3 regions of the Paenibacillus sp. FSL R10-2199 genome follow, and region 1 is predicted to be linked to each of the others. Evidence: predicted binding sites of a transcription regulator. Region 1 holds the regulator's gene; each other region holds the start of a gene.
What was found. The regulator Rex, encoded in region 1, represses fermentation and respiration genes when NADH is low (regulators of the CRP and FNR family bind a similar motif). The targets are predictions, from matches to a motif close to TTGTGAAATATTTCACAA.

Region 1 (7,315 bases):
TTATCACCGGGCCAAGCATGAAGCCGGGATTTCCGATGTGGTGGTGACTAACCACTCCAAGTTATTCGCAGATGTTAAGGCCGGGCATCAGCTGCTTCCGGCTTACGAGCATCTCATCATTGATGAGGCGCATCATCTGGAGGACATTGCCGGCAAACATCTCGGAATGCAGATGAAATATTTCACCGTGGCGCATACGCTCACCCGTCTGTACAAGGACAGCCGGAGCGGACAGCTGCCTGCCCTGCGCCAGACCCTGCAGTCGTCCGGCAGTGAGCAGGCTTCGGAATGGAGCGGTGTTATCGACCGGATCTATCCGGATCTGCTTACCGTCAAGGAGTCCTGGGATACACTTAGCGACAAGCTCTTCGGCCTGCTGCCTGAACGCAGCGATGCCGGAGCCGGTGAAGCTGGCCAGCTTGTCGCACGCCTGCAGCCGGGCAAGAAGCCCAAAGAGTGGGAGGAGCTGGCTGCTCTGGAGAATACACTCCATCTCAGCTTGAGTGATATCATCCGCAAGGGTGATAAAATGCTCAGTGAGATGCGTGATACGGACAGCCAGTCCTCTTCGGACAGTCTTGTGACGGATATCGGCGGTTTGTTCAAGGACCTGGCCTCCATCCGGGAGCAGATCCGTTTCTTTATGGGACTGAATGACGAGAATATCGTCTACTGGCTGGAGGGGAGCGGCAATTACCGCGGCAAATCGCTGCAGATGTATGCCGTTCCGGTGGATGTGAGCACCCAGCTCAGGGAGCTGTTCTTCGACAAGAAGAAGAGTATCATCCTGACCTCGGCCACCTTGTCTGTGGATAAGTCATTCCAGTTCATGATAGATAATCTCGGTCTTGGTGAGGCTGCAGAGCAGGGCCGTCTGATGACAGCCCTGCTTCCGTCGCCGTTCAAATACCGTGAGCAGGCACTGCTTGTCATTCCCCGTGATTTCCCGAGTGTCAAGGGAAGCATAGGGGATGCCCGCTTTGTGGATACACTGGTCCATTCTCTGGCAGAAACTGCCGTGGCTACCCGCGGGCGGATGCTGGTGCTCTTCACCTCCTACAAGATGCTGCGCCAGGTCTATGATCCGCTGAAGGAGGCCCTGGCTTCGCAGGATATCGCGGTGCTTGGACAAGGCGTAGAAGGCGGCAGCCGGAGCAAGCTGATCCGGCGTTTCCAGGACAGTACAGCGTCAGTCTTGCTGGGTACGAGCAGCTTCTGGGAAGGTGTAGACATTCCCGGTGAAGCTTTGACCTGTCTGGCCATTGTCAGACTTCCGTTCCAGCCGCCTAATCATCCGCTGGCTGAAGCGAAGTCGGAGCTGCTCCAGGCACAGAAGAAGAATCCGTTCATGAAGCTGTCCGTCCCGCAGGCCGTAATCCGCTTCAAGCAAGGCTTCGGGCGGCTGGTCCGCACCGCGCAGGACCGCGGAATCGTTATTGTATATGATACCAGGGTAATCGAATCTTATTATGGGAAGTATTTCCTGTATTCGCTGCCCGGTCCCAAGATGGAGCATATGCTGACGGATCAGATCGTTCCGCGGATTGCAGAATGGCTTGAAGAAGGCGGGGTTTAATAATCCGTCTCCGGTTGATATTATGTATAAGTAATTATTGTTCTGAAGTCCCGTGCTCCACTGCTGCTGCCCAAACGGGCAGTAGTACCCGGAGCACGGTTCCTATAACCGGCTTATCAAGCAGCATATGCTATCAAACCTAAGTGAATGCTTACGAAGCGAGTTTTGCGAAGTTGAATCAAGCAGCATATGCTATCAAAACTTTTAGGAGGAGAAAACATGAAATCGGATAAAATATCGGAGGCCGTCGTTCGCAGACTCCCAGTGTACCTGCGTTTCCTGAACGATCTCCAAAAACGTGAAATCTCAACAGTTTCTTCTCAGGAGCTGGGACAGAAGCTTGATCTCAACCCCGCCCAGATCCGCAAGGACCTGGCTTATTTTGGTGATTTCGGCAGAAAAGGCATTGGTTATGATGTCTCTTATCTGATTGAGAAGATCAGGCATATTCTCAAGCTGGACCAGCAGATTAATGTAGCTCTGGTAGGTGCAGGTAATCTTGGCCACGCCTTGTCGAATTACAATGCTTACTTGAAGGATACGATGAAGATTACAGCTGTATTTGATGCTTATGAGCCTAAGGTAGGCCAGCAGATCAACTCGTTGACTGTTCAGCCGATGAGTGAGCTGGGGGATACCATCCGTGCACAGGGCATCCGCATCGGGATTATTACCGTTCCGGACAGTGAAGCACAGAACGTTGCTGACATTCTGGTGGATTCGGGCATTGAGGCGATCCTGAATTTTGCGCCTGTCATTCTGAAGACTCCGGCCAATATCCGGATTCATGCCGCCGATTTCACTACGGATCTGCAGAGTCTGGCTTATTATTTGCATGACGGAAAGGACGAAGCTGAAGATGAGCAGCAATAAAACCATTATTAAAAACGGGCGTTTTCTGGTGCCTGGCAGCGATAAGCCGGTGCTGAGCGGTTATATGACCATCGAAAATGATCTTATTACTTACATAGGTGAAGATAAGCCTGTAATTGAAGAGGATGCCGAGGTTATTGACGGCAGCCGGCTGCTGTTCATGCCGGGTCTCGTCAACACCCACGGCCATGCGGCGATGTCACTGCTGCGCGGCTACGGCGATGATATGGTACTGCAGGCTTGGCTGCAGGAAAAAATGTGGCCGATGGAAGAGAAATTCACCGGTGATGATGTGTACTGGGGAACCTCTTTGTCCGTTCTTGAGATGCTGAAGGGCGGCACTACGACCTTCCTCGATATGTATGACCATATGGACCGGGTTGCTGAGGTTACCGAGCAGTCAGGCATCCGTGCTGTACTTATGCGCGGTGTTATTGGCCTGTGCCCGGAAGAGGTGCAGAATCACAAGCTGGCGGAGGCGATTGCTTTTGCCCGGAACTGGCATGGCAAGGCTGACGGCAGAATTACTGCAATGCTCTCGCCGCATGCGCCTTACACCTGTCCTCCTGAGTTTTTCATGAAGTTTGTCCAGGCGGCTCATGATCTGGATCTGCCGATGCACACGCATATGTCCGAAACGCGTCATGAAGTGGAGCAGAATGTGGCCGATTACGGCCTGCGTCCGGTCGCTCATCTGGAGAAGCTGGGTATGTTCACCCGGCCGTCCCTGATCGCCCATGGTGTTCATCTGAACGATGAAGAGATTGAGATTCTGGCCCGCCACAATGTTGGTGTATCCCATAATCCCGGCAGCAACCTTAAGCTGGCCAGCGGAGTAGCCCGTGTTCCTGAACTGCTTAGAGCAGGAGTTAAGGTCTCCCTGGGTACGGACGGTGCGGCAAGCAACAACAACCTGGATATGTTCGAAGAAATGCGGCTGGCCGCGCTGATCCACAAAGGTGTAAGCGGTGATCCTACAGCAGTACCGGCTCCAGAGGCGCTGCTGATGGCGACCGAATATGGTGCACAGTCTATTTTCTTGAACCAGGTAGGTCGGCTTGCAGCAGGGATGAAGGCCGACTTCATTGCGATTGATATTGATCAGCCGCATTTGCTGCCGCATACCGATCTTTTGTCCCATGCGGTATATTCAGCCAGTGCCAAGGATGTGGAGCATGTCTGGGTGAACGGCAAACAGGTTGTGAAGCACGGACAATGCCTGACACTAGATGAAGAAGCTATCCGCCGCAAAGCGCAGGAAACGTTCGAGGGACTGCTTAAACGGTAATACAGGTTTAAAGGGAAAGGAAGCTGCATGTTGAAGAAGAGGAGAAAATGGCTTCCGCTGGGGATTTCCCTGGTTCTGCTCCTTCTGTTCGGACTAAGCCAGTTTTATGCCTACATTATGAAGGATCAGTGGAACGAGCGGAGTGAAGCCAAAGAGATTGCCAGAGCGCGGGCCGGCTTAACTGAGGTAACCAAAGCACAGAAATCCGTCTGGGATGAAAATGCGATATACTGGGTGCTTACCGGAAAAAATGATGCAGGAACCGAGCTGATGGTTTGGGTCCGTTTTACCAAGGAAGGCCAGCCAGCCGGAGGCGACAACGATTTATACGCGGAGGAGCTCAGCAAAGGGACTTCTGAGGCGCAAATCCGTGATATTATAGCTGCCCAGCTTCCGGGTATTACGATTAAGCGGCTGCTGCCGGGAGTGTATAACGGAGAATATGCCTGGCAGCTGTTCTACAAAAAGGACGGCAGGTTCTATTACAGCTTCTATCGCTTCACAGACGGCAGTGCCATCGGTGAAGGGTACAGCCTGCCCAACCGGTAAGCGGCAGCAAGAATGGTCTACAGCAGGAGCGGGAGGACAGTTGAACTGTTCTCCCGCTTTTTATATTAATATAAGCCGTAATTTAAAAGGTTCTTCAAGGGAGAGAACAATCAATAACTATTCTTGGACTTGTGGCCTACTTGGAGCTATGGCTTAATAATAGGGGAGGAATAGATGAATCCATTTCGATGGCATGACAGCTGGATAGCATTAATCAGTATATACGATGATGCATACCGGATTGTCATATCGGAAGTATTCATTCCCGGCATCTGCTTCATACATAATTGACATTCAGGAGGATCATAAATTTGGAAATTCTAGCCTATTTAGATCAGGCGGTAACGTTGTTCAAAGAGGAGCTGGGGGCAAATTTGTCCGGGATTTATCTGCACGGTTCGCTGGCCATGGGCTGTTTTCATCCGGATAAAAGTGATATTGATCTGCTGATTGTCGTACACGACAAGCTGCCTGTAGAGGTCAGCCGGAAACTGGCCAAGAAAGTGATAGCTTATCACGACAGTCTGCCGAACCGGCGCGGGGTTGAGCTAACTATTGTATTGAAGAAATATTTGAAGAACTTTGTGCATCCGACGCCCTTTGAGTTTCACTTCTCGGACTTTCATCTGGACCGGTACAGAAATGATGAGCATTATCTGTGTGGCGGGTTTGAGGACAGGGATCTTGCGGCTCAATTTGCCGTAGTCTATCAGCGGGGATTTATTCTGTACGGCGAGCCTATCCGCGAAGCGTTTCTGCCGGTAGACCGCCAATACTACCTCGATTCTATCCTTGGTGATATCGGAGATGCTGCTCAGCAAATCATAGTTTCTCCAGTGTACTACACACTGAATTTGTGCCGTGTGCTGTATTTTGTGCGGGAAGAAGTTGTGTCTTCCAAAAAGGAAGGCGGGGAGTGGGGCCTGCAGCATTTGCCGTCCAGCTATCACGGGCTGCTGAAGCACTGCCTTGAAGAATATAGCGGTGTGGCGAGTGACAGCAGTTACGACCCGGAGTTATTAATTGATTTTGCAGAATACATGGCCGGCGAAATCAGACAGCACCAAGCCAAGGTGTAAATTCAAACTAACAATGAGTGAAGCGGACTGAGATTCCGTTATCTTGTTCATTTAAGCCCGAAATGGGGTGTATTTGTTAATTAACGGAATCTGAGTCCGCGCCAGCGGCAGACCAGCAAAAGGCGGATTATATTGAAGGGTCGACCTTAATAAAGAGGCAAAGCCCCTTCAGCTTTGGAACTGGAGGAATTAATGCGACTCCTAAGTCCATGTCCTACAAAAGAGAGCACCGCAGGCATTTATTTGCCTACAGGGTGCTCTTTTTCGATATCCTTACCGGCAAAGCTAATTCTGTACACATTTATTGCCGATAAGAAAGATAATCTACTGAAACATCCAGAAATTAGTATCAAAAATTTTAAATATATTCACACTTTTATGTAAAATCGTATATACACCTGTGATATACTACTACTTGTATCAGGACATGCTTAAGAGCATGTCAGTCTCGGAAGGGCGCTAGACACGCTAGATTGGTCATTATTATAGATTTATGTTCGGTCATTTTTGAGAGGAGGACGTTTCTTGAAACTGCGTCTTATGCCTGTACTGCTAACGTCTCTGCTGTCCGCTGCATTGTTATTCGGTGGCTGGTATTCGTACCGCCAGTTCGCTGTGCAGGAGCCGCTGCAAAAACTTGTATCATCCTATGAGGGAGTGAAGGATTCCCATATTAGTATTAAACGCAATGAGGTCACTTTGAAACTTGATTTGCAGCCGGGCACGAAATTACGTGAGCTCGTGCAGTATGTATCCAAAGAGGGCAGCTCAGCTATCAACGGCCGCACGCTCAAATTGGATGTCGAACAGAACTCCAGCGCTTTGTTGGATGAGTATTGGGATAAAGCCATGTTCTCGGTTGCAGAGGCGATGGAGAGCCGGAAGTATACATTAATCCCTGCCAAGCTGGATGGTCTGAAGACGCAAGACAGCAAGTACAGCGGGGTTATAGCAACAACGGAAATTGATGACAAGAATGTGTATGTGAGTCTGAGCAACGGTAAAGAGAGTAAGTTCATCATTCTGCCGCGTGCGGCGGCTACGATGGGAGTGTGGAACAATGCCTAAGTATTGGAAAGAGGTCCTGGCCGGATTTGTTCCGGTCATGCTGATTTTTATGGTTTTTGTCGGGATTAACATTTTCCCTGTAATTATTGCCTTCGGCATGGTCGCTGCCCTCCTGTTTATTGCCCACGCACGCGGCGGTCTGGCGGTAAATGCAGGTGCAGATAAGAAACGTAAGAAGAATGGGCCGTCCAAGCTGACTTTTGAGGAAATCGGCGGCCAGGACAACGCTAAGCAGGAGCTGCGGGAAGCACTGGACTTTCTGATCCGGCATGAAGAAATCAGCAAATTCGGGATTCGCCCGCTGAAGGGGATTCTGCTGACAGGCCCTCCGGGAACCGGCAAGACGCTGATGGCCAAGGCTGCGGCACATTATACCAACTCAGTATTTGTGGCTGCATCAGGCAGTGAGTTTGTGGAAATGTATGTCGGTGTCGGTGCAGGACGTGTCCGCGATTTGTTCAAGGATGCCCGTACCCGTGCGCTTAAGGAAAATAAGCAAAGTGCCATTATATTTATTGATGAGATTGATGTCATCGGCGGCAAGCGTGAAGGCGGGCAGCAGCGTGAATACGACCAGACGCTTAATCAGCTGCTGACCGAGATGGACGGGATCTATAACAATGAAGCCCCGCGCATTCTGCTGGTAGCAGCAACGAACCGCAAGGAAATGCTGGACTCCGCACTGCTGCGTCCGGGCCGGTTCGACCGCCACATCCAGGTGGACATGCCTGACAAGAAAGGCCGCAGGTCGATTCTCGATCTGCATGCCAAGAACAAACCGCTGCATGAAACGGTAAGCTTGGATAAAATCGCCGAGGAAGCTTATGGCTTCTCGGGTGCACAGCTGGAAAGCGTGATGAATGAAGCAGCGATTTACATGAT
Region 2 (7,315 bases), 250 kb from region 1:
CCTGGCGCATCCGCGTAACCGCGAAGGCAAACATAGAAGCCAACAGAATGGATACCACCGATGACAGGATCGAAATATATAAGCTGTTAAAAAAGTATGTGCTGATCTTGGCGTTCACCCATGCTTCAACGTAGTTCGAGAATTCGAATGTCTTCGGAATCCCGAACGGATTCAGGGCGATCGCATTGTTATCCTTCTTCACCGAGGAGAACAGGACAAAGAGAAACGGAAAGAGTACAACGATCAGGTATCCCAGCAGGGCAACGTGAGGTAAGCTTTTCTTGAGGCGCGGCATCAGTATTCAATCCTTTCATTACGACGGGCAAACAGCAGCTGATAGAGAGCTGTAACCACGAGCGTGAACATAAAGATCAGAATTGCAATGGTATTGCCGTACCCATATTTGAAATTGGTGATCGCATATTTAATCATATAGGTGGCCATAACCTCAGTTGAACCTGCCGGGCCGCCTTTGGTCATAACAATGACGATATCTGCGGCCTTCATCGCTCCGGCAATAGAGAGCATGATTACTACCGAGATAATGGGTACAATCAGCGGCAAAGTGATGCGTGTAGCGCGCTGGAAGCCCGTAGCGCCGTCGATGGCCGCAGCCTCATCCAGTTCACCGGGGATGGAGAGAATGGCCGCCAGCACCATTACAATGTAGAATCCGGTCCATTGCCAGGCATTCGTTATAAGAATTGACAGCATGGCGAACCGCTCATCTGATAGCCAGTAGACAGGCTCAATGCCGACAAGGCCGAGCACTTTGTTGAACAAGCCGATATTCGGCTCATAAATGAAGCCCCACAGAATACCGATAACTGCAGTAGACATAATGGATGGCATGAATACTGCTGTCTTGTAAAGGCCCTTCAGCTTCTTCACATTAGCGATTAATAAGGAGAAGAAGACAATCAGCGGCACCTGAATGCATACGGAGAACAGAATGAACCAGCCGTTATTTTTAACAGAAACCCAGAAGCGTTCATCCCCCAGGGCTTTTTTGAAGTTGTCCAGTCCGGCGTATTTCACTGTATCGGATACACCGTTCCAGCTGGTGAAGCTATAGTAGAGTGAACTGAAAATGGGGTAAATGAAGAACATAATGAACAGAACCAGTGCCGGTATAACGAACAGAATGAACACCAGAGGATTTCTTAGTGCCTTATTCATGACTACCTCCAAATTGCTTAGACATCTCTCACTTTAAAAATGCACCCTGGAGCAAGCACCAGGGTACATTCAATTTACCGCCTCTTATTCTACTGCTGCGTTGGCTTCTTCCTGAATTTTCTGCAGCGCATCGCCCATCTTCTCAGGAGTGGTCTGTCCGCCAATCAGGCTTTGAATCTGGATATTACTGATCTCGGTAGTCACATCTGCCTGCACCAGAGAGTCAAATGCCGGGAAGGAGGACTGGGAGCTGTTGAGTACTGCTACAATCTCACTCATCAGATCATCGGTGATATTCTCAGTCAGTACCGCCTGATCAATCTTCATAGCCGGCAGCACGCCATCTTCCACCAGACCGCGCAGCTGCATTTCTTCATTGAACATATTCTTAATGAATGATTTCACTGCAGCGAGTTGACGTTCATCTTCACCTGCAGATGCCGAGAAGCCATAGCCGTTGTTCACATCACGCATGAGTGCCGTCTGATCACCCACTCCGCCGTCTACCGCCGGAATGTTGAAGAAACCGACTTTACCGATCAGACCTTCACCGGATTGTCCGGCTTTGAATACAGAGGACTTCCATGTGCCGTCATACATCAGGATCGCTTCACCACTGGTGAACTGGGTTGTATATTCAGCATACTCGAAGCCGAGCTCGCCTTTCTTGAAGTAGCCTTTGTCTACCCATTCCTTGTATTTCGCAAAGCCTTTGACTACATTAGGATCATTCCACTTAGCTTCGCCAGTAGCGAACTTCGCTGTAACATCCGGTCCGGCATAACGTGACCAGAGATGGTTGGCGAGCATGAGTGGTACCCAGCCAGCCTTGGAAGCACCGGCAAGCGGCACTTTGCCGTCTGCTTTGATATCAGCCAGCTGCTGTTCCAGCTCAGCGAAGGTGGCCGGAGCCTTCCAGCCCTTGCTGTCATAGTATTCTTTATTGTAGAAGAACCCTTCACCTGAGCCGCCGATTGGCAGGCCGTAGATTTTTCCTTCGTAAGTAAATGGATCCAGATTGGAGAATTTGTCTTTAATGCCTAGTTCATCTAGGATCGGGGTCAGATCGAGCAGCTTACCTTCTTTGGCATAGATCTTGGAATCCGGACTGCCGAACAGGTCGAAGATCTCCGGCGGATTACCGGCCGCCATTTCCCCGCGCAGCTTCTCTTTACGGTTTACATCCGAATCTACTCCATCCAGCTTGAAGGTTAGTCCCGGTACTTCTTCCTGTACCTTGCCGACTACATCCTCCAGGATCGCCAGACGTTTCTGTTTATCTGCACCTACCTGAGTATGACGGACCGTCATTTCAAAAGGTTCAGCACTAACCGGTTCTTCGGTTGCGGCAGCATTGGTTGCAGCGGCCTCATTCGTTGCAGCCGGTTCTTCCGTTGCAGCAGCATTGTTATTGTTGCCTCCACAACCTGTCAGCAGCGCTGAGGTAACGAACATCAGGGACAACAGCATAGTTAAGCTTTTTCTCATTACGGGTGACCCTCCCTATTTAATTGTTTCCCTTACAACTCTTATTATAGAAAACCCTGATTGTAATCGTAAGGTTAAGATTCATCTACAATAGGGATAAAATACTCTAATGTAAGCGAATTCAGTTGTATTTAGTGACATAAATGAGTTATATTTCATTACACGACAACTTGAAAAGAGGTATTTTTCTATTTTCTTGCGTCAGATTACTTATACATACAATTTGCATTTTCATCAATTTCACACTTTACTATGTATGTTGAACTCATTTCACCGTACATCAAAAAAGCGAAACTCCTCAGATTGGAAGCTCCGCTTACGTTATATATTGTGTATGAATTTATACCAGAGCAGACTGTTTACGGCCCTCTTCAATCAGCCGGTATGCACGCTGCACTTCTTCTTCGTCCGGTGACTCCACCCCTTCAAGCTCGTAGGGACGGCCAAGCTCTTTCCATTTATAAATCCCCATTACATGATAAGGCAGGATTTCGAACTTCTCTACTCCATTAAGGGTGCCAATGAACCGGCCGAGATTCTGCAGATCCTCTTCCTTATTATGAATGCCGGGAACGTATACGTGGCGAATCCACATTTTACGGTTATTATCTGACAACCAGCGGGCAAGCTTTAAGGTACGGTCGTTGGATTTGCCAGTCAGCTTAATATGAGCTTCATCATCGATATGCTTCAGATCCAGCAGTACAAGATCGGTAACATCCAGCAAGTCGCTGATTTTCGAACCATCATTATAGCCGTTAGTATCAAGCGTAGTATGCAAATTCCAGCGTTTCTTCACTTCGGTGAACAGCTGTTTGACGAAATGCGCCTGCAGCGTGGGTTCCCCGCCGGATACGGTAAGACCGCCGCCGGATGTTTTATAATAATTCAGGTAAGGTTCAATTTCCGCCAGCACTTCTTCAACGGTCATTTCCTTGCCTTCATTCAATCCCCAGGTATCCGGGTTGTGGCAATACTGACACTTAAGTAGGCAGCCCTGCATAAAAAGCACGAAGCGGATACCCGGGCCATCCACCGTTCCAAAAGTTTCTAAGGAGTGGATATGTCCTTTAAGCATGAGATGTCATCCTTTCAAAAAGCTTAAAATTTTAATTACTTTTAAACAAGAGTGTACCGCCCTCTTGCAAGGGCGGCAGCTCTTTGATTTATTTTAATTCTTGATCTGTAAGAACAAATCTTACATGGAATCGTGGAACGTACGGTTGATAACATCCAACTGTTGTTCGCGGGTCAGCTTGATGAAGTTAACTGCATAGCCGGATACGCGAATGGTCAATTGTGGGTAGTTCTCAGGGTGATCCATTGCATCAATCAGCTGCTCACGGTTAAATACGTTAACATTCAAGTGCTGAGCGTTGTTGTGGAAGTATCCGTCCATCATGAATACCAGGTTGGACTTACGGGATTCTTCGTCTTTACCCAGAGCCTTAGGAACGATTGAGAATGTGTTGGAGATACCATCCTGTGCATCGGAGTAAGGCAGTTTAGCAACAGAGTTCAGGGAAGCAAGTGCACCCTTCTTGTCGCGTCCGTGCATTGGGTTAGCACCAGGTGCGAACGGTTCGCCTTTTTTACGTCCATCAGGAGTAGTACCAGTCTTCTTACCATAAACAACGTTCGAAGTGATAGTCAATACCGATTGAGTCGGTACAGCATCACGGTAAGTTTTGTTTTTACGGATCATGCTCATGAAGGTTTCAACCAGTTCAACCGCGATGTTGTCAACAGCGTCGTCGTTGTTACCGTAGCAAGGGAATTCACCTTCAGTTTCGAAGTCGATAGCAATACCTTCTTCGTTGCGGATCGGTTTAACCTTAGCGTATTTAATTGCGCTCAGGGAGTCGGCAGCAACGGACAGACCGGCAATACCGCAAGCCATAGTACGCAGAATGTCGCGGTCATGCAGTGCCATTTCGATACGTTCGTAAGAATATTTGTCATGCATGTAGTGAATGATGTTCAGCGTGTTGACATAAGTCTTAGCCAGCCATTCCATCATTGGTTTGAAGCGTTTCATTACTTCGTCGTAATCAAGGTATTCGGAAGTGATCGCCGGATATTCAGGACCTACCTGAGCGCCGGATTTTTCATCCTTACCGCCGTTGATTGCATACAACAGGGCTTTTGCCAGGTTGGCACGGGCACCGAAGAACTGCATTTGTTTACCGATACGCATTGGGGATACGCAGCAGGCAATTGCGTAATCTTCACCCCAGTATGGACGCATTACATCATCGTTCTCATATTGGATCGCACTGGTTTCGATGGAAACCTTAGCACAATATTTTTTGAAGCCTTCAGGCAGCTTTTCGGACCACAGTACGGTCAGGTTCGGCTCTGGTGCAGGACCCAGGTTGTACAGGGTATGCAGGAAACGGAAGCTGTTCTTAGTTACGCGTGTTGTTCCGTCTTCAGCCATACCACCGATGGATTCAGTTACCCAAGTAGGGTCGCCGGAGAACAGATCATTATAGTCAGGCGTACGCAGGAATTTCACGATACGCAGTTTCATTACGAAATGGTCAACGATTTCTTGTGCTTGCTCTTCAGTAAGAGTACCTTCTTCGAAATCACGTTGTACATAGATATCAAGGAAAGAGGATACGCGTCCGAGGGACATTGCCGCACCATTTTGCTCTTTAACTGCAGCCAGATAACCGAAGTATACCCATTGAGTAGCTTCTTTGAAGTTATTAGCTGGTTTGGAGATATCAAGACCATGAGCAGCAGCCATTTGTTTCAGTTCGCCCAGAGCACGCATTTGCTCGGACAGCTCTTCACGCAGACGAATCACTTCTTCTGTCATGGAATCCACTTCAAGCTCAGTCAATTGTTGCTTCTTGTCTTTAATCAGGAAATCAATACCATACAGGGCAATACGGCGATAGTCGCCGATGATACGTCCGCGGCCATAAGCATCAGGAAGACCTGTAATTACGCCGGATTTACGCACAGCTCTCATGTCTGGTGTATATGCATCAAATACGCCTTGGTTATGCGTTTTGCGGATGTTCGTGAACATGTCAACGATATTTTGCGGAAGCTCGAAGCCATAAGCTTTAGTAGCGTCGATCATCATTTTGATACCGCCGAACGGTTGAATGGAACGTCTGAAAGGAGCATCAGTCTGAACGCCGACAATTTGTTCCTTGTCCTTGTCGATGTAGCCTGGATTGTGGGAAGTGATCGTGGAGACAGTATCGAGGGATACATCCCATACGCCGCCTCTTTCTCTTTCTTCCTTGCTAAGCTGGGAGATAATCTTCCACAGTTCAGTGGTGTTGCTGGTAGGACCTACCAGGAATTCTTCATTTCCTTCATAAGGCTTGATGTTCTTGGCAATAAAGTTATTAACGTCAACCTTCTTAGCCCATGTACCCTTAGTAAAACTTCTCCAACCCGACTTAACCTCTTGTACTTCTCTTTCAATCACCGACATGCTAAATCCCTCCATTTATATTTAGTATATTTGTAGAGATCGCGGGCTTGAAGGTTAATCCCGTGTCTCGTGATCCCATAGCTATTGGTTGTTATAAAATTCACAATCGCGGCTTCATAACTGGGATCGTTGTTTATATAAACATTTTAGTTTATTTTCTGAAAAAGAACTGTGACAAATATCACTCTTTCGGTGATATTTGTCACTTCCATCCAGTTCCATATTAACCTTTAACCTTATTCTTTGCCAGACAATCTTAGATTAGTTGTCGAATCTTCCGTAGAATGCGTTGCGGTATACATCAGCAAGTTCAGATACCAGCGGCATTTTTGGATTGGCAGTTGTACATTGGTCTTCAAATGCACGGTCAGCCAGGTAATCTACACGGGATTCGAAGTCCTTAGGATCAAAGCCAAGAGCCGAGAAGGATTCTTCGATACCGAGTTTTTTGTTCATGTCGCGGATTGCATTGATCAGGCTGGTTACGCCTTCTTCGGTAGTGCGTGCTGGCAATCCCAGGATACGGGCAATTTCAGCATACCGTTCGTCAGCTACAAAGTGCGAATATTTAGGGAACGAAGCGAACTTCGTAGGTTTCTTGGCATTGTAACGGATAACATGCGGCATCAGGATGGCATTGGTACGGCCATGTGCTGTGTGATACTGTCCGCCCCATTTGTGCGCCAAGCTGTGGTTGATACCCAGGAATGCATTAGCGAAAGCCATACCTGCCAGAGTCGAAGCGTTGTGCATTTTTTCGCGGGCAAGCTTGTCGCCTTGCAGTGCGGATTTCTCCAGCCACTGGAATACCAGTTGAATGGCTTTGATTGCCAGACCATCGGAATAGTCACTGGCCATTACAGATACATAAGCTTCAATTGCATGTGTCAATACATCCATACCTGTATCGGCAACAGCAGTTTTCGGCAAGCTGTATACAAACTCCGGATCAATAATAGCTACGTCTGGAGTCAGCTCATAATCAGCAAGCGGATACTTAGTATTATTGCCAGTTGTCTTGTCTGTGATAACTGCGAACGAAGTTACTTCAGAACCTGTACCGGAAGTTGTTGGAATCGCAACGAATTTCGCTTTGTTGCCGAGCTTAGGGAATTTGTATACCCGTTTGCGGATATCCATGAACTTCTGTTTCAGGCCGTTGAAGTCTGCATCCGGGTGTTCGTAGAA
Region 3 (7,315 bases), 260 kb from region 1:
TTCAGCGATCTTCACTGCGGATTGGCCGACGATAGCCGGGTTAACCGCACATTTTTCTACGTTCATTGCGCCGCTTGTGAGCTTGGCAGCTTCTTCTTTGTTTACAAAGTAACAGCCGTTCGCAATCATTTTCTTCTTCACTTGGTCAAAAATCGCTTCTTCAATGATAACCGCTTGCTCGGAAGCACAGATCATACCATTATCAAATGTTTTGGAAAGGATAATGTCTGTCACTGCCTGATCAATGTCAGCACTCTTCTCAATGAAAGCAGGAACGTTACCAGGACCTACGCCGAGTGCCGGTTTGCCGCAGCTGTAAGCCGCTTTAACCATTGCCGATCCGCCGGTTGCCAGAATCAGTGCAACGTCAGGATTGTTCATCAGTGCGTTTGTTTTGTCCATGGTCGGAAGTTCGATCCATTGGATGAAGTTCTCAGGAGCGCCAGCCTTCACACCTGCATCATGTAGAATTTTGGCGGCTGCCGCACTACACTCTTGCGCTGATGGGTGGAATCCGAATATAATAGGGTTACGTGTCTTAGCGGAAATCAAAGCTTTAAACATCGTGGTGGATGTTGGGTTGGTTACCGGTGTGATACCCATAATGATTCCGACAGGCTCAGCAATCTTCTGGAAGTTGTCATAAGCGTTATCCTCAATAACGCCTACTGTCTTGTCGTACTTAATTCCGTGCCAGATATATTCAGTTGAGAAGATGTTCTTCGTAATTTTGTCTTCATAGACACCGCGTCCTGTTTCTTCAACGGCCAGCTTAGCCAGGTACATATGTTTGTCGAGTCCGGCCAACGCCATTGCATGAACGATTGTGTTAGTTTGCTCTTGATCCAGTCCCATGAACGCTTCATGAGCTTTCTTTGCTTTATCCACCAAAGTCTGAATATATTCTTCAGCGGTGGTTTGTTTCACTTGGGCGGCGACTTCGTTTTTAACTGCCATCTCCCTCGTCCTCCTGTCAATTTTTAGGTTGTTTTTCTCTACACATTTATCTTATCATATCCTTTTCACCTTGTATAGTGAAATCTTTCACAAAGTATAAAGTTTTTTTTGATTTGTTTTCAAAGCGCTTTCATTCGATCATATTATAGTCTATTTTCCATTTGTTGTGTGATAATTCATTTATATTTGTCCGATTTGCGAACGCCCGCCATCTAGCCTCCCCTGCTTTTCTTGAATCCAGCTCTTCAGCCTTGTTTTTCCCCCAGAATAATGGTGCTATCTGATGTTCTTCCTAATCTTCGTCAGCTCTACTCTCCTGCCGCATTCTCTTACATAGAAGTATAAATATAAATCAGAGCAAGCAAAAAGGCAGGAGACCGGGTCTCCTGCCTTAGCGTTATAAATCCTCTATCAAGCATCGTAACCACTCATTCAGCAAGTGACTATTCCACTTTGATAGTATCGAAGAATTTCTCTTGAACAGTTTTGGCGGCAGCGTCGAGCTGGGCTTTGGAATCTGTACCATCCTTAGAGAACAGCTCCTGGATTACATTGGACATGGTTGCGTAGTAATCCTGAGTATTGTATTGTGCTTCAGGCTTACCATCCAGCAGCGCCATAATTTCAGGGCTGTATTGATAAACGATGTCGTACTTGTCATAGACAGCTTTGGTCTTCTTGCCGAAGTCGGAATCAGCAGCATAGTAATCAAGGAGCGGCGGGATGTAGTATTTGCCGTCCGTTTTGCGCTGGCTGATAATCGCGTCAAGAGCTTCAAGGCCTTTGTCAGAGAAGTAATCGAAAGTAATATAGCGGAAGGCCATTTCCTGCTCGTCTTTGCTGGCGTTCGGATTGATAACCAGATAGTCACCGCCGAGTACGCCGGTATGCTTGCCGCCTTTTTCAGCAGCTGGCATCGGGTAAGTAAGTACATCTTCAGGCTTGAGTCCGCCCTGGTTGAGCGCCTGCTCGATAACACCGTCAGATCCGGCCATTACCATAGCAGTACGTCCCTGCTGGAACGCGCCGACAGCATCGCCCCAGCCAAGCGCCCAGTCCTGAGGAACTGCTTTGGCTTCCCATCTCAGCTTCTTATAGAAATCCAGCGCCTTCACACCGGCATCCGAATTGAATGTAGCCACAACCTTACCGCCTTCAATCTTCTGGATTTCACCGCCTGCTTCGAACAGGAAGTTGGTCCAATTCCAGCCTGCTTCGTTGCCTTTACCCATTGGAGCAATACCGGAGATCCCCTTCTTGGTATCCGCTACCCCTTTGGCGGTATTCAGCATATCATCCCAGGTCCAGTCCATTGGAGGGACGGCTACACCTTTTTCATCCAGCATCTTTTTATTAATCATCGTTGTAGTGACATAACCCTTTTGCGTTACGCCATACACTTTGCCGTCAATAATGAACTGGTTCTGCAGGACAGGGTTAATCTGATCCTTGAATTCATAGTTGTTCCACAGATCCGTAACATCAGCGACCCAGCCCTTCTCGACCAGGAATTTCGCTTCAGTTGCATAGGTGTTGAAGAAGGTAGGAGCTTCATTCGCTGCCATCTTCACCCCGATTTCGCTTACATTGTACTGCCAGTCATCCTTGACAATCTCTACATTCGGATAGACCTCCTGGAACCGCTTGATCTTGTCATCCTCCTGTGCTCTTACCTCGGTAAGGTCAGGGGTAGGATAGTGAATTTTGATCGTTACTTTTCTCTGGGTGATATCATCTACCGGTGCCTCTGTCGGAGCAGCGGTCTCCTCTGCTGCATTAGTAGCTGCTGGTGCAGGCGTCGCCTCTCCTCCATTTGCCGCCGGTTTGTTCCCGTTATTATTGCCGCCGCAAGCGGACAATAACGATCCCGTCACCAGGAGACATGCTAATACGCTGGAAAATTTACGCATTGAAACTCCCCTTTTCAATTCATAATTAGCTTACAAATTCATCATAAAAGAGAAACCGTTTACAAACGAGGTGTATTTATATTCCTTTCATGTGCAGGTTTACGATCCGTATCCTCCTGCAGCATAATTTTGATCACCCTTTGACAGCCGACAGGGAAACGCCGCGCATAATGAACTTCTGGAAAACAAGGAAGACCAGGATCGGCGGTAAAGACACAAGGAACAGAATGGCAAATTTGATGTTCGTATTCAGTGCTTTTACATTAATAACGTATTTATAGATCGCTGTGGCGAGTGTGTACTTATCCTCACTGTGCATGACTAGCGAAGGCCAGAACCAGTCATTCCAGGCTGTGGAGAAGATAAAGATTGCCAGTGTCGCAAAAATCGGAATCGACAGCGGAACGGCAATGGTGAAGAAGCTTCTCGGCTCCGAGGCCCCGTCAATCCGTGCGGCTTCAAGAATCTCCGGATGAATCCCGTCGAAGAAGTTCTTAAGCAGCAGGAAGAAGAAGGTATTCGCACCAGCCGGCAGCCAGAAAGCAGCATACTGGTTCAGCAGCCCGAGTTCCTTGAGATTGACAAAGTTCGGGATCATATAGCTTGTGGCCGGAATAAACAGCGTCATCAGGAAGAAGAAATAGAAGGCCTTGCGGTAAGGCACATTCATCCGCGAGATGCTGAAGGAAGCCAGGCCCAGTACAACCAGGGTAGCTACCATGTTCCCGACAAAGATGTACAGCGTGTTCCGCAGGAACATCGGCAGATTGATATAATCCAGTGCATCCTTAAGGTTGCTGAAATGCCACTCCTGCGGGAAAAAATGCGGCGGGAATGAGTTAACCTCAACATTGGACTTAAGTCCGTTGAACATGGTCATCAAAATAGGATATAGCATGCTAAAAATCATTAACAGAATAAAAAACACCATGATTCCGTATACGATTTTGTTGCCGGTCTTCTTAAGATCATGTTCGGAGAGAATCCCTCTGTCTGCGCTCTTCATCCTAGTTGTCCTCCTTGTTAAGCTTGAACTGTAAGATGCCCAAACCGCCCAGAACAACAAACATCAGCATTCCCAGCGCAGTCGCCGTACCATAATCCAGTCTTGTAAAAGCATATTTCACAATGAGCAGCGCATAGGTCAGCGTAGCATTGTTCGGTCCTCCGTCAAGCAGGGCCATCTGCGACTGGTACCCTTGAGAGGTAGCAATGATCTGCAGAATCAGCATGAGCAGAATCAGATTGCGCAGCGACGGCAGCGTAATATGGCGGATGCGGGCCCAGACTCCGGCTCCATCAATCTCAGCGGCTTCATACCAGTCCCGGGGAATACTGAGCACCGCAGCGAGATAGATCAGCATCCCCGAGCCGAATTGCTGCCAGGTCTCCATGAAGACAAGCGAGATCATCGACCACCTGGTATCCGTCAGGAAAGCGATCTGATCTGCCCCCGTGCTGCCAATCAGGGCATTAATCGGCCCGACTGGATCATACAGCCATCTCCATAGTCCGTACAAGACAACCGCTGGCATTACATAAGGCAAATACGCCGCTACGCGTACGAATCCGCCGAATTTCCTCAGCTCGGAGATCGCAATTGCAAAAGCAATCGGTACCCAGAAGCCGATCACAAGGCAGAGCAGCATGTAATACAGGGTATTCTTCACAGCAATCAGCACATCCGGGTCCGTAAGCGCTCTGGCATAATTGTCCATGCCTACGAATGTATTTCCTTTGACGAAATCGACCGTGTAGAAGCTGTACAGGAATCCTTTGAAGATAGGCACCCACATAAACATAATAAAGATGATGATCGCGGGGACGAGGAACATAAAGCCCCAAAAATTCTTTTTCCAGCGGTTCTGTTTATACGGCTTGCTCTCGAGCTCCGCTGGCAGGTGATCATGTAACGCAGCAGACTGGTTCATTCTGGCTCCCTCATTCCTTTCGTCTTTCAGCACTTTCGCAAAGTGCTTCCTACCTTAATTGTAGAAAATGAGGGGGAGGCTGAACATGTCTATATCTATGGCAATCGTAAGCGTTCTTACTTCTTCAGTTCACTGGGGCTGATTCCGTAGTATTTTTTGAAAATCTTGCTGAAATGCTCCGGCGACTCATATCCCACCCGCTCGGCAATCTCATACCGGCGCAGATCGGTATTCAGAATCATCTCCCGGCTGTCCTCCATCCGCAGCTTGATCACATATTCCCAAAGGTTATGACCTGTATTTTTCTTAAACAGGTAACTCAGATAGTTGGGGCTGACATGGTTCTTCTTGGCAACCTCATGGATCGTTAAGCCCTTCTGGGCGTAATTCCCGTCAATATACTCCTTGGCCTTCTGCACAATCAGATTGCTGTGCGTATGCAGCTCCTCGGGTGACGGATCAGCGGCATAATTGTTCCAGTTGAAATCGCCATAGTAGAACACATAGTGGTCGGCATGCTCTTTGTTCCATAGAATAGCCTTCGAAGCCTGGCGGTTCAGCACATCCATGAAGCTAATCCCCTTCAGAATCTGGCTGATGCCGATTACAGCATTCAGATGCAGATAGCGGTGGATATTGAAATGCAGACTGCGCCCGAGCACATCAAGCCGTCCTACCTGGCCGGTGGCCGATTCCTCGTAGCTCTTCTCATCCCACTGGATAATCACTGTAATCTCCTGGTCCGGTGAATAGAAGGCTGTAGAGTTCCACTCCTGATCGAGCAGCTCCTTGGCAATATTCAGGGCGGCATAACGCAGCAGACTGCGGTCACGGGAAGTATATTTCTGCTCACGCCGTTCTTCCGGCATGGGGAGCTTGATTTTGATGACGGCAAAAAATGGTCCCTGCAGCTTCAGCTCATCCAGCTTACGCAGCTCCTCCTCCCTCCCCAGCACTGAAGCGGTTTCGGCAAGCAGCGTATTCAGCAGTTCGCTATACTCCGGTAGAGGCTCCTCCAGGCGGAAGCTTTCACTGATCCCGTCCATGTAGGTGGCCAGCTCCGGTGACGGCTTATCCATCTTGAGGACTACACTGCGCACCGAATCAAGGAATTGCTCACTGTTCAGCGGCTTGATCAGATAATCCTTGGCTCCCAGCCGGACGGCCATCTGGGCATACTGAAAGGTCTCATGCGCAGAGATGACGATCGTCTGCACCCAGGGTTTGGCCATTTTGGCATGCTGCATCAGCTCGATGCCGCTCATCGCTCCCATCTGAATATCCGTAACGAGCAGATCAATCTCTTCCATCCGGATACAATCCAGTGCCTCAAATCCGCTGTTCGCGGTATAAATATGGTCAATATCAAGGCCTGAAGCGGCCAGCAGACTGCTTAGCCCTTTACAAATAAGCGGCTCATCATCAACAACCAGTATATTGAACACCTTGATCTCTCCTCTACTCTATAGTCTCTGATTTCGGAAGCGTCACTGTCACCACGGTTCCTCCGCCGGTACGCGGTCCGTAGCTGATCCCGTAATCCTGGCCGAAATGCAGATGCACACGCTGATTGATATTGCGTATTCCATATCCGCTGGCCGGGTTGGGGCTTTCATCATTCAGTACATAGTCGATTGCCTTATAATCGACCTGCTTATAGCCGTTATCCTCAATGGTAATCAGAATCCTGTCATTCTGCAGAACGGAGGTGATGATGATTTCGCCGTCCTCATCCATATTTTTGACACCGTGAATAATGGCATTTTCGATTAACGGCTGCAGGGTGATCTTGGGAATCAGATTGCTTTTGGTTTCAGGGGCAATATTCCAGATGACGGCGAACACATAGTCATACCGGTGCTGCTGCAGCTTGATATAGGCACTGGCATGCTCCAGCTCCTCCTCAAGCGTGATCAGTTCCCGGCCCCGGCTTAAGCTGATCTTCATCAGCTTGGATAATTCCTTGATCATTTCCGCGGATTCCACATTGCCCTCCAGCGAGCTTTTCCAATAAATACTCTCCAGGGTGTTGTACAGTAAATGCGGATTGATCTGCTGATAGAGCAGCTGCAGCTGGGCTTCCTTCTGCTTGATCTCCATCTGGTATTTGTACATAATCAGGCTGTTGAGCCTGCGGGCCATATCATAGGTGGAAGCGATCAGCACACTGACCTCATCATTGCTGCCTCTCCGGGGAGTCTCGGGAACGCGGTTGCCAGGCTCATACTTGCGCACAAAAAAAGCCAGCTTCTGCAAAGGAGTCATCAGCGAACGCCAGAAGTAGGTGATAATGATCAGCCCAAACAGCGCGTAAGCAACGGTTATGTATTGAATGACACGTTTCATTTCGTTCTGCTGCTGCAGCAGCGCCTTGACCGGAACCTTATACACCAGCTTCTGCTCGAAGGCGTGATTGTTGTTGACTACATATATGAAATCATCTGTGATGATATCCTCGGTCCCCTCCGGGTCACCGGCTTCAGAACCCTCTGGAAGAGCAATAACTTCCCCCGTTGA

Region 2: a site for Rex is predicted at 6,216-6,233, ahead of pflB (formate C-acetyltransferase). Genes of this name have one in related genera too.
Region 3: a site for Rex is predicted at 1,033-1,050, ahead of adhE (bifunctional acetaldehyde-CoA/alcohol dehydrogenase). Genes of this name have one in related genera too.

The regions. Positions count from the first base shown of each region.
Region 1 covers NZ_JBBOBO010000001.1:4,138,317-4,145,631, forward strand. Annotated here, with positions in the region: gene dinG (ATP-dependent DNA helicase DinG) at 1-1,576, shown strand, start outside; gene NYE33_RS17830 (redox-sensing transcriptional repressor Rex) at 1,796-2,449, shown strand; gene NYE33_RS17835 (amidohydrolase) at 2,436-3,737, shown strand; gene NYE33_RS17840 (cell wall elongation regulator TseB-like domain-containing protein) at 3,765-4,286, shown strand; gene NYE33_RS17845 (aminoglycoside adenylyltransferase domain-containing protein) at 4,598-5,365, shown strand; gene NYE33_RS17850 (hypothetical protein) at 5,891-6,433, shown strand; gene NYE33_RS17855 (AAA family ATPase) at 6,426-7,315, shown strand, end outside.
Region 2 covers NZ_JBBOBO010000001.1:3,890,768-3,898,082, reverse strand. Annotated here, with positions in the region: gene NYE33_RS16635 (carbohydrate ABC transporter permease) at 1-295, opposite strand, end outside; gene NYE33_RS16630 (carbohydrate ABC transporter permease) at 295-1,179, opposite strand; gene NYE33_RS16625 (ABC transporter substrate-binding protein) at 1,264-2,667, opposite strand; gene pflA (pyruvate formate-lyase-activating protein) at 3,008-3,745, opposite strand; gene pflB (formate C-acetyltransferase) at 3,866-6,127, opposite strand; gene adhE (bifunctional acetaldehyde-CoA/alcohol dehydrogenase) at 6,389-7,315, opposite strand, start outside.
Region 3 covers NZ_JBBOBO010000001.1:3,882,715-3,890,029, reverse strand. Annotated here, with positions in the region: gene adhE (bifunctional acetaldehyde-CoA/alcohol dehydrogenase) at 1-957, opposite strand, end outside; gene NYE33_RS16605 (ABC transporter substrate-binding protein) at 1,401-2,867, opposite strand; gene NYE33_RS16600 (carbohydrate ABC transporter permease) at 3,001-3,873, opposite strand; gene NYE33_RS16595 (carbohydrate ABC transporter permease) at 3,875-4,798, opposite strand; gene NYE33_RS16590 (response regulator) at 4,915-6,243, opposite strand; gene NYE33_RS16585 (cache domain-containing sensor histidine kinase) at 6,257-7,315, opposite strand, start outside.